DNA from 2 places in the Streptomyces sp. NPDC090741 genome. Region 1 is predicted to be linked to the other one. Evidence: predicted binding sites of a transcription regulator. Region 1 holds the regulator's gene; the other holds the start of a gene.

Region 1 (5,523 bases):
CGGGAGTTCGGCCGTGGCCAGGGCCCCCGAGGGGGTGTCCCGGTCCTCGTGGAGGACCATCGCCAGATCGGCCCCGGCCAACAGGGCCGCGACCTGCTTGGTGGACATGGCCTCCGCCACCTCCGGGAAGCGGACGCGGCGGGACTGCTTGCCCGCCTCCCGGGCCGTGGCCCGCCACTTGGCCAGCGACTTGGCGCCGCGATCGCCGCGCCACTGGGTGATGCAGCGCGAGGCCTGCCAGGGGACGATGGCGTCCACGCCGGTCTCGGTCATGGTCTCGACGGCGAGCTCGCCGCGGTCCCCCTTGGGCAGGGCCTGGACGACGGTGATCCGGACGGCCGGTTCCGGTTCCTCCTGGATCGTGTGCAGGTCGGTGAGGACCAGCCGGTCCTTGCCCTCGGCGGCCTTGACCACGCCCTCCGTCCAGTGACCGCGCCCGTCGGTGAGGACCACGTCCTCGCCCTGGTTCAGCCGTTTCACGGACACCGCGTGCCGGCCTTCGGGGCCGTCGAGCACGAACTCCGGCCCCGCGGGGACCTCTTCGACCACGAACACGGGGGCGGTCATGACGTACTCCTGTTGTTCGTCGACTTCAACACGGAACGGGCCTCGGCCAGTTCGGCCGCCAGCACCTCCACCAGCTCCCGCGCGGGCAGCGCCCGCGCAAGCCGGTGCCCCTGGCCCGCCCACAGGGCCATGCCCTGCGGGTCCCCGGCCGCGGCGGCGGCCTTGCGCAGCCCGGCGGTCATGTGGTGGATCTGCGGGTACGCGGCCGGGGCGTACGGCCCGTGCTCGCGCATGAACCGGTTCACCAGGCCCCGGGCCGGTCGCCCCGAGAACGCCCTGGTCAGCTCCGTGTGGGGGAACAGGGGGTCCGTCAGCGACTGCTTGTGCAGCGGGTGCGCCCCCGACTCGGGGCAGGCCAGGAACGCGGTGCCGAGCTGCGCCGCCTCCGCGCCCGCCGCCAGCAGCGCCGCGATCTGCGAGCCCCGCATCAGACCGCCCGCCGCGATGATCGGGAGGGCCACGGCCTCCCGTACCTGGGCCACCAGTGCGAGCAGGCCCACACCGGCCGTGCCGTCGGCCTGCGGGTCGTCGCGGTGGGTGCCCTGGTGGCCGCCCGCCTCCACGCCCTGGACGCAGACCGCGTCGGCGCCCGCCGCCTGGGCGGCGCGGGCCTCGTCGACCGAGGTGACGGTGACGACCGAGTACGTGCCGGCCTTGCGCAGGGCGGCGAGGACCGCGGGCGCGGGGCAGCCGAAGGTGAACGAGACCACGGGGACCGGGTCTTCGAGGAGGATCGCGAGCTTGGCGTCGTAGCCGTCGTCGCTGGTGCCGATGATGTCCTCGTCGGCCAGGGACAGCTCGTACCAGCTGGCCTCGCCGGCCAGCTGCCCGCGGTACGCCTCCACGGCGGCCGGGTCCACGTAGCCGGTCTGCGGCATGAACAGGTTCACGCCGAACGGGCGCCGGGTGAGCGCGCGCAGCTGCTTGATCTCCTGGTACACGCCGTCGGCGGTCTTGTAGCCGCCGGCCAGGAAGCCCAGACCGCCCGCCTCGCACACGGCGGCGGCCAGTGGCGGACAGGAGGCGCCGCCCGCCATGGGAGCCTGCACGATCGGGTAAGGGGAGAGACCGTACGGTGCGGAGGACATGCACTGCATCGTGCCATGTCCCGCCCACCGGGCCGAATCACGGCATTCGCCTGGCATAGTCCGCTTCCCCGGCGTCGTCCGGATCGATGCGGCGAGCCCGGTCCGGGGCATCCCCGGACCGGGCTCGTACGTCTGCCGGCAGGCCGGTCAGCGGCCGTTGAAGGCATCCTTCAGGCGGCTGAACAGGCCCTGCTGACCCGGCGCGAACTGGCCCATGGGCCGTTCCTCGCCGCGCAGCTTGGCGAGCTGGCGCAGCAGCTCCTCCTGCTGGGCGTCCAGCTTGCCCGGGGTGGTGACCTCGACGTGGACGATCAGGTCGCCGCGGCCGCCGCCGCGCAGGTGCGTGACGCCGCGCCCGTGCAGCGGGATCGACTGGCCGGAGCCGGTGCCCGGGCGGATGTCGATCTCCTCCATGCCGTCCAGGGTCTCCAGCGGGCACTTGGTGCCCAGGGCCGCGGCCGTCATGGGGAGGGTCACCGTGCAGTGCAGGTCGTCCCCGCGCCGCTGGAAGGTCGGGTGCGACAGCTCGTGGATCTCCACGTACAGGTCGCCGGCGGGGCCGCCGCCGGGGCCGACCTCGCCCTCGCCCGCGAGCTGGATCCTGGTGCCGTTCTCGACGCCGGCCGGGATCTTGACCGTGAGGCTGCGGCGGGAGCGCACCCGTCCGTCGCCCGCGCACTCGGGGCACGGGGTCGGGACCACGGTGCCGAAGCCCTGGCACTGGGGGCAGGGGCGCGAGGTCATGACCTGGCCCAGGAAGGACCGGGTGACCTGCGAGACCTCACCGCGGCCACGGCACATGTCACACGTCTGCGCCGAGGTGCCGGGGGCGGCGCCCTCGCCGGAGCAGGTGGTGCAGACGACGGCCGTGTCGACCTGGATGTCCTTGGTGGTGCCGAAGGCGGCCTCGTCCAGTTCCAGGTCGAGGCGGATCATGGCGTCCTGGCCGCGGCGGGTCCGCGAGCGCGGGCCGCGCTGCGAGGCCTGGCCGAAGAAGGCGTCCATGATGTCGGAGAAGTTGCCGAAGCCGCCCGCACCGAAGCCGCCCGCGCCGCCACCGCCGCCCGAGGAGGACAGCGGGTCGCCACCGAGGTCGTAGACCTGCTTCTTCTGCGGGTCCGAGAGCACCTCGTACGCCGCGTTGATCTCCTTGAAGCGCTCCTGCGTCTTCGGGTCCGGATTCACATCCGGGTGGAGTTCACGCGCGAGGCGGCGGAAGGCCTTCTTGATCTCGTCCTGCGATGCGTCGCGGCGCACGCCGAGAACGGCGTAGTAGTCCGTGGCCACTTACGACTCCGCCAGGATCTGTCCGACGTAACGTGCCACTGCGCGTACCGCTCCCATCGTTCCGGGGTAGTCCATGCGGGTCGGTCCGACCACGCCGAGTTTGGCGACAGTCTCGCCGCCCGAACCGTAGCCGACGGAGACGACGGACGTGGAGTTCAGTCCCTCGTAGGCATTCTCATGCCCGATCCGTACGGCCATTCCCGACTCGTTGGCCTCGCCCAGCAGCTTGAGGAGCACGACCTGCTCCTCCAGCGCTTCGAGCACCGGCCTGATCGTCAGGGGAAAATCGTGTCCGAAGCGCGTGAGATTGGCGGTTCCGCCGATCATCAGCCGCTCCTCGGCCTCCTCGACCAGTGTCTCCAGCAGGGTGGAGAGCACGGTCGACACCGTGCTGCGGTCCTCCGGGTCGAAGGACTCCGGCAGATCCTGCACGAGCTGCGGCACGTCGGTGAACCGGCGGCCGACGACCCGGCTGTTGAGCCGGGCCCGCAGATCGGCGAGCGAGGTCTCGCCGAACGGCGTCTGGCAGTCGACGAGCCGCTGCTCGACCCGGCCCGTGTCGGTGATCAGCACGAGCATCAGCCGGGCCGGAGCCAGCGACAGCAGCTCGACGTGCCGGACCGTGGACCGGGTCAGGCTCGGGTACTGGACGACGGCGACCTGCCGGGTGAGCTGTGCGAGCAGCCGCACGGTGCGGCCGACGACGTCGTCGAGGTCGACGGCGCCGTCGAGGAAGTTCTGGATGGCCCGGCGCTCGGGCGTCGACAGCGGTTTGACCCCCGCCAGCTTGTCGACGAAGAGCCGGTAGCCCTTGTCCGTGGGGATCCGGCCGGCGCTGGTGTGGGGCTGGGCGATGTAGCCCTCGTCCTCCAGCACGGCCATGTCGTTGCGCACGGTGGCGGGTGAGACGCCGAGCCGGTGCCGCTCGGTGAGCGCCTTGGAGCCGACCGGCTCCTCCGTCCCGACGTAGTCCTGGACGATGGCGCGCAGCACCTCGAGTCTGCGTTCGCTGAGCATCGCGCACACCTCCTGCTGGTCGTCGGCGCTCGTCATGGGCGGTTTCATCGGCTTCGTTGGCACTCCAGGCGTTCGAGTGCCAGAGATCCCCCGGCCAGTGTACGGCCGGGTAGTCAGGCCCTGGCAAGGGCGGCCCGCCAGGGTAGCGTCGCGGCATGGACGTGCGTTGGGAAGAGGCAGGCTGGGAGCGGCTGACCGGGCGGACCGGACGGCGTCGACTCCCGGTGTGGGACTGCACGGTGGGACTGGTGGTGGGGGACGAGTCGGTCCTCCTGATCGATCCCGGATCGTGCGTACGCGAAGGCGCGCAGCTGCGGGCCGAGGCGGAGCGGCTGACGGGGCGGGGCGTGACGCATATCGCATTCACGCACGGCCATTTCGATCACGTACTGGGCGTGGCGGCGTTCGCCGGGGCCGAGGTGTACGGGGCGGTCGGGCTGGACTCGGAGCTGTCGACCGGCCGGGAGGAGCTGCGCGTCAGTGCGGTCCTGCAGGGGCTGGCGGAGGCCGAGGCCGCCGAGGCGGTGGACCGGCTGGTGGTGCCGAGGCACTCCGTGTCGGGCGAATGGACGCTGGAGCTGGGCGGGGTGCAGGTGCTGCTGGCCAACGTCGGGCCCGGGCACACCCGGCACGACCTGGCGGTGTTCGTCCCCGGAGAGCGCGAGACGGTGTTCTGCGGGGACCTCGTCGAGGAGTCGGGCGAACCGCAGGCGGGCAGCGACGCGGTGCCGGCGCAGTGGCCGGCGGCGCTGGACCGGCTGCTGTCACTGGGCGGGGACGACGCTCTGTACGTGCCGGGTCACGGAGCGGTGGTCTCCGCGGGCTTCGTCCGTGAGCAACGCGACACACTGGCACGGCGGTTCGGCGTGTCGGGCCCGTGAGCCCGCGCTCTCTCCTACGCTCGGCCGGATGCGCGAGTACTCCCCCGACCTGACCCCGCAGTGGAAGCGCCCCAAGCCGGTGCCGGAGGTACCGGCGGACGCCGACCTGGTGGTCGAGGTGGCGGGTACGGACTTCTGCGGCGCGGTGGTGGCCTGCGAGGCGGGCACGGTGACCCTGGAGGACCGCTTCGGCAAGCGGCGGGTGTTCCCGCTGGAGCCGCGGGGCTTCCTGCTGGAGGGCGCCGTGGTGACCCTGACCCGCCCCTCACGGGCCCCTGCGGCGCCCTTGCGCACGGCGTCGGGCTCGGTGGCGGTCCCCGGGGCGCGCGCCCGTGTGGCGCGCGCCGGGCGGATCTACGTCGAGGGCCGGCACGACGCCGAGCTGGTGGAGCGGGTCTGGGGCGACGACCTGCGGATCGAGGGCGTGGTGGTGGAGTACCTGGAGGGCATCGACGACCTCCCCGCGGTGGTCGCGGACTTCGCCCCGGCCCCGGACGCCCGCCTGGGGATCCTGGTGGACCACCTGGTCCCGGGCTCGAAGGAGTCCCGTATCGCGGCGTCGGTGACGTCGTCGGACGTCCTGATCGTCGGCCACCCGTACGTGGACGTCTGGCAGGCGGTGAAGCCGTCCGCGCTGGGCATCGCCGCGTGGCCGGTGATCCCGCCGGGCCAGGACTGGAAGA
Region 2 (5,523 bases), on a different contig from region 1:
CCCCGTACCCGACGGGGAAGGGCAAACGTTCCAGCAGGGCCCGGCGCACGGCGTACTCGCCGCCCAGCGGCTGGACGAAGCCGGCCAGCTGCGGCCAGTGGAGATTGAGGAGCGGACGGGCGACCAGCTCGGTGACCCGGCCGCCCTGGCCCGGAGCGTCCCCGAGCGGGCGGTCGTACATCGCCTTGACGAACTGCACGTCGGGCTCGGTCAGCAGCGGGCCCACGGTTCCGGACACGAAGGCGGAGGAGAAGTCCCGCAGGTCCGCGTCCACGAAGCAGACGACGTCCCCGGTGGTCGCCAGCAGCGAGCGCCACAGCACCTCGCCCTTGCCGTGCACGGCCGGGATCCGCGGCAGGATGTCGTCGCGGTGCACCACCCGGGCGCCGGCCTTGGCGGCCACCTCGGCGGTCCGGTCGGTGGAGCCCGAGTCGATCACGACCAGTTCGTCGACCAGCGGCAGCGGAAGCCCGTCGATCAGATCGCGCCGGATCACCTCGACGATCGCGCCGACCGTCTCCTCCTCGTCGAGCGCGGGCAGGACGACGCTGACCGTGGTGCCCGCCGCCCGCTTGGCGGAAAGCAGCTGGTCGAGCGGTCGGTCGGCCGCGGACCAGGAGCGGTCCGCGAACCAGCGCTCCACCTCTTCCAGCACGTTCAGCACTCCCTGGTCGTCGCTCGCTCCTCGGCGGTTTCGGCCGAAAAGTGATCCATCTCGCGGTTCGGACGGCTGTCTCAACCGCCCGGACCTTCAGTTACAGTCTTGAACAACGCGAAGGACCACCGCATGCCGGGGGTCCCCGCGTACAAACGCCCGGACGCGCCGCAGAGCGCGCGGCCCGGTGCCATACCGCTCATCCAGAGGGGCAGAGGGACACGGCCCGTTGAAGCCCCGGCAACCCTCCAGTCGGTTCTCGCGCTTGCTTGCGGCAGCGAGGTCCCCGGCTAGGGAAGGTGCCAATTCCGTCTCATGGCGAAGTGCGCCATGGGGAAGATGAGGAGAAAGGGCCTCGCCATCATGGCTGCACAGACTGTTGCCACCTCTGTCGATCTCGGACCTGCCACCGGCCTCTCGTGTCGTGAGTGCGGTACCCGATTCGAACTCGGACCCATCTTCGCCTGCGTCGAGTGCTTCGGTCCGCTGGAAGTCGCCTACGACCTTCCCACCGCAGACCCCGAGGCGCTGCGCGCCGCGATCGAGGCCGGCCCGAACAACATCTGGCGCTACGCCCCGCTGCTGCCCGTCCCCGCGGACGTGGCCTCCAAGCCCAGCCTGAACCCCGGCTTCACCAAGCTCGTGGACGCGGCCAACCTGGCCAAGGAGCTCGGCGTCACGGGCAAGCTGTACGTCAAGGACGACTCCGGCAACCCGACGCACTCCTTCAAGGACCGCGTCGTGGCCATCGCCGTCGAGGCCGCCCGCGCCTTCGGATTCACCACCCTGTCCTGCTCCTCCACCGGCAACCTGGCCGGCGCCGTCGGCGCCGCGGCCGCCCGGGCCGGCTTCCGCTCCTGCGTGTTCATCCCGCACGACCTGGAGCAGGGCAAGGTCGTCATGGCCGGTGTGTACGGCGGCGACCTCATCGGCATCGAGGGCAACTACGACGACGTCAACCGCTTCTGCTCCGAGCTCATCGGCGACCCGCTCGGCGAGGGCTGGGGCTTCGTCAACGTCAACCTGCGTCCGTACTACGGCGAGGGCTCCAAGACCCTGGCGTACGAGATCTGCGAGCAGCTCGGCTGGCAGCTGCCCGACCAGATCGTGATCCCGATCGCGTCCGGCTCGCAGCTGACGAAGATCGACAAGGGTCTGCAGGAGCTGATCAAGCTCGGGCTCGTCGAGGACAAGCCGTACAAGATCTTCGGCGCGCAGGCCGAGGGCTGCTCCCCGGTCTCCACCGCCTTCAAGGCCGGCCACGACGTGGTCCGCCCGCAGAAGCCGAACACCATCGCCAAGTCGCTCGCCATCGGCAACCCGGCCGACGGCCCGTACGTCCTGGACATCGCCCGCCGTACGGGCGGCTACGTCGAGGACGTCACCGACGAGCAGGTCGTCGAGGCCATCAAGATCCTCGCGCAGACCGAGGGCATCTTCGCCGAGACCGCGGGCGGCGTGACCGTCGGCGTGACCAAGAAGCTCATCGAGAACGGGCAGCTCGACCCGGCGCTGACCACGGTGGTCCTCAACACCGGTGACGGCCTCAAGACCCTGGAGGCGGTGGCTGCGGACAGCGGGCAGACCGCCACCATCCGCCCGAGCCTGGACGCGTTCCGCGCCGCCGGCCTGGCCTGATCCCCGATCTCCCCCTCGCACCCGGAAAGGCGGTAGCGCCATGAGCGTCAACGTCCGCATCCCCACCATCCTGCGCACCTACACCGGCGGCCAGGCCGAGGTCTCCGCCGAGGGCGCGACCCTCTCCGAGGTCATCGCCTCCCTGGAAGTGAGCCACCCGGGCATCGCCGCCCGCGTCCTGGACGACCAGGGCAAGCTGCGCCGCTTCGTGAACGTCTACGTCAACGACGACGACGTGCGCTTCGAGGGCGGTCTGGACGCGGTGACGCCGGACGGCGCGGGCGTCTCGATCATTCCCGCCGTCGCCGGCGGCTGCTAACACGCGAAAGCCCAGAATTACCCCCTCCGGTAAAAGCGGAGGGGGTAATTCTGCTTGGTTGGGCGCGGTAGAGTTGGGGAAGTCCCCTCCGCCGTTCTTGCCCGCCGCATATGAGCGGGTCGCGTGATGGTTGACATTGAGTCAATGTGCAAGTGCGGTATGGGGCTTTGGCGAGATATGCCGGGTCCGAGTTGCCCGGGAATATGCCAACTTTTCACTCTATTTCAATGTATCCCCGTGTCCAGAATTCTCGTCGGATTGACCTGTTGCAGACAGCAGCGGTGCGGATACATTCAGCCCCGGTCGAGGCGTTCCGGCGCAAGTTCTGACCCGGGACCGCGAAGTGCGGTCCTGCGCAAGGGCCAGTAATAGGGGAGTTAGGCATGGCTCAGGGCACCGTCAAGTGGTTCAACGCGGAGAAGGGCTACGGCTTCATCGCGGTCGACGGTGGTGCGGATGTGTTCGTCCACTACAGCGCCATCCAGATGGACGGGTACCGCACCCTTGAAGAGGGTCAGCGGGTCGAGTTCGAGATCTCGCAGGGCCAGAAGGGTCCGCAGGCGGACATGGTCAAGCTCGCCGTCTAGCCCCGGCGCGATCGACCAGCGACGCATTACGTACGAGGGTCCACATCCTGGAGGAGGGATGTGGACCCTCGACGCATGTCCGGCCTCCGCGCCGGGCGGCGGCCGGGCCGTGCGCCCGAAGCCGCTTGCACTCGGAGGGGTCGAGTGCTAATCATTGGCGTTAGCACTCTCCTGGTGAGAGTGCTACTACACAGGACCGGGTCGGTGAGGCCCGCACGGTCCGGCGGGAAGGAACCGCCGGGCACGCAGGCCGTCCGTCGCGGGCGCGGGCGCGGTCCGGAGCAATCCAACCCTCCCCTCGTACCGACGTGCAGGGGGAACCCCAGTCCTGGAGGACCACTTCAGATGGCCAAGATCATTGCGTTCGACGAGGAGGCCCGGCGCGGTCTCGAGCGCGGGATGAACCAGCTCGCCGACGCCGTCAAGGTCACCCTTGGCCCCAAGGGTCGCAACGTCGTCCTTGAGAAGAAGTGGGGCGCCCCCACGATCACCAACGATGGTGTCTCCATCGCCAAGGAGATCGAGCTCGAGGACCCGTACGAGAAGATCGGCGCCGAGCTGGTCAAGGAAGTCGCCAAGAAGACGGACGACGTCGCGGGCGACGGTACGACCACCGCCACCGTGCTCGCCCAGGCGCTCGTCCGCGAGGGCCTGCGCAACGTGGCCGCCGGCGCCAACCCGATGGCCCTCAAGCGCGGCATCGAGAAGGCCGTCGAGGCCGTCTCCGCCGCCCTGCTGGCGCAGGCCAAGGATGTCGAGACCAAGGAGCAGATCGCTTCCACGGCCTCCATCTCCGCCGCCGACACCCAGATCGGCGAGCTCATCGCCGAGGCCATGGACAAGGTCGGCAAGGAAGGCGTCATCACCGTCGAGGAGTCCCAGACCTTCGGTCTGGAGCTTGAGCTCACCGAGGGCATGCGCTTCGACAAGGGCTACATCTCGGCGTACTTCGCCACCGACATGGAGCGTATGGAGGCGTCGCTCGACGACCCGTACATCCTGATCGTCAACTCGAAGATCGGCTCGGTCAAGGACCTGCTGCCGCTCCTTGAGAAGGTCATGCAGTCCGGCAAGCCGCTGCTGATCATCGCCGAGGACGTCGAGGGCGAGGCCCTGTCGACCCTGGTCGTCAACAAGATCCGCGGCACCTTCCGCTCCGTCGCCGTCAAGGCCCCGGGCTTCGGTGACCGCCGCAAGGCCATGCTCGGCGACATCGCCATCCTCACGGGCGGCACGGTCGTCTCCGAGGAGGTCGGCCTCAAGCTCGAGAACGCGGGCCTGGACCTGCTCGGCCGCGCCCGCAAGGTCGTCATCACCAAGGACGAGACCACGATCGTCGACGGTTCGGGCGACAGCGACCAGGTTCAGGGTCGCGTCAACCAGATCCGCGCCGAGATCGAGAACTCCGACTCGGACTACGACCGCGAGAAGCTCCAGGAGCGCCTCGCGAAGCTGGCCGGCGGCGTGGCCGTCATCAAGGCCGGCGCCGCGACCGAGGTGGAGCTCAAGGAGCGCAAGCACCGCATCGAGGACGCCGTTCGCAACGCGAAGGCGGCCGTCGAGGAGGGCATCGTCGCCGGTGGTGGCGTGGCCCTGCTCCAGGCTTCCTCGGTCTTCGAGAAGCTCGACCTGTCGGGTGACGAGGCGACCGGCGCCAACGCCGTGAAGCTCGCCCTGGAGGCCCCGCTCAAGCAGATCGCCGTCAACGGTGGTCTCGAGGGTGGCGTCGTCGTGGAGAAGGTCCGCAACCTGACCGTCGGCTGGGGCCTGAACGCCGCGACCGGCGAGTACGTGGACATGATCGCCGAGGGCATCATCGACCCGGCGAAGGTCACCCGCTCCGCGCTGCAGAACGCGGCGTCGATCGCGGCCCTCTTCCTCACCACCGAGGCCGTCATCGCCGACAAGCCCGAGAAGGCCGGTGCCCCCGCGGGCGGCGGCATGCCGGGCGGTGACATGGACTTCTGATCGGCCCCTGGCTGATCGGCTGTTCTTCGACCGAGGGCGGCACTCCCCGTACAGGGGGGTGCCGCCCTCGGGCGTTTCCCGTCATCTGGAAGCCGGTGGTGCCGAGGGAGAAGTCGAAGGGCTCGGGGATCTGCAGACGGACGTGAACTCCCCGACCAGCGACAGCGCCGCTCCGTCCGCGTGCCGGCCCTCGCCCTCGAAGGCCGATTCGTCCGCCACGAAGAGGTCGGGCCCGTAGGCGCGCTCCGCTGCCGAGAACCGGAAGAGGAAGGGTGCGGTCTCCACGATGTGACCGTCCTGAGCGTGGGACTCCAGCTGTAGGCGCAGCGCGCGCATGGGGCGGGAGTAGCGCAGCT

The links. Region 1 encodes HrcA, which represses chaperone genes, less so after heat shock. Its sites were predicted from a motif close to TTNGCACTCNGNNNNNCNGAGTGCNAA; they were not measured.
Region 2: the regulator HrcA is predicted to act here: its motif matches at 3,360-3,386, upstream of groL (chaperonin GroEL).

The regions. Positions count from the first base shown of each region.
Region 1 covers NZ_JBIVXF010000005.1:379,680-385,202, forward strand. Annotated here, with positions in the region: gene ACIQU4_RS16730 (16S rRNA (uracil(1498)-N(3))-methyltransferase) at 1-567, opposite strand, end outside; gene ACIQU4_RS16735 (nitronate monooxygenase) at 564-1,655, opposite strand; gene dnaJ (molecular chaperone DnaJ) at 1,803-2,942, opposite strand; gene hrcA (heat-inducible transcriptional repressor HrcA) at 2,943-3,959, opposite strand; gene ACIQU4_RS16750 (MBL fold metallo-hydrolase) at 4,115-4,840, shown strand; gene ACIQU4_RS16755 (DUF3097 domain-containing protein) at 4,869-5,523, shown strand, end outside.
Region 2 covers NZ_JBIVXF010000004.1:431,065-436,587, reverse strand. Annotated here, with positions in the region: gene ACIQU4_RS14140 (glucosyl-3-phosphoglycerate synthase) at 1-655, opposite strand, end outside; SAM riboswitch class I at 852-1,001, shown strand; gene thrC (threonine synthase) at 1,019-2,293, shown strand; gene ACIQU4_RS14130 (MoaD/ThiS family protein) at 2,334-2,612, shown strand; gene ACIQU4_RS14125 (cold-shock protein) at 2,996-3,199, shown strand; gene groL (chaperonin GroEL) at 3,545-5,167, shown strand; gene ACIQU4_RS14115 (hypothetical protein) at 5,249-5,523, opposite strand, start outside.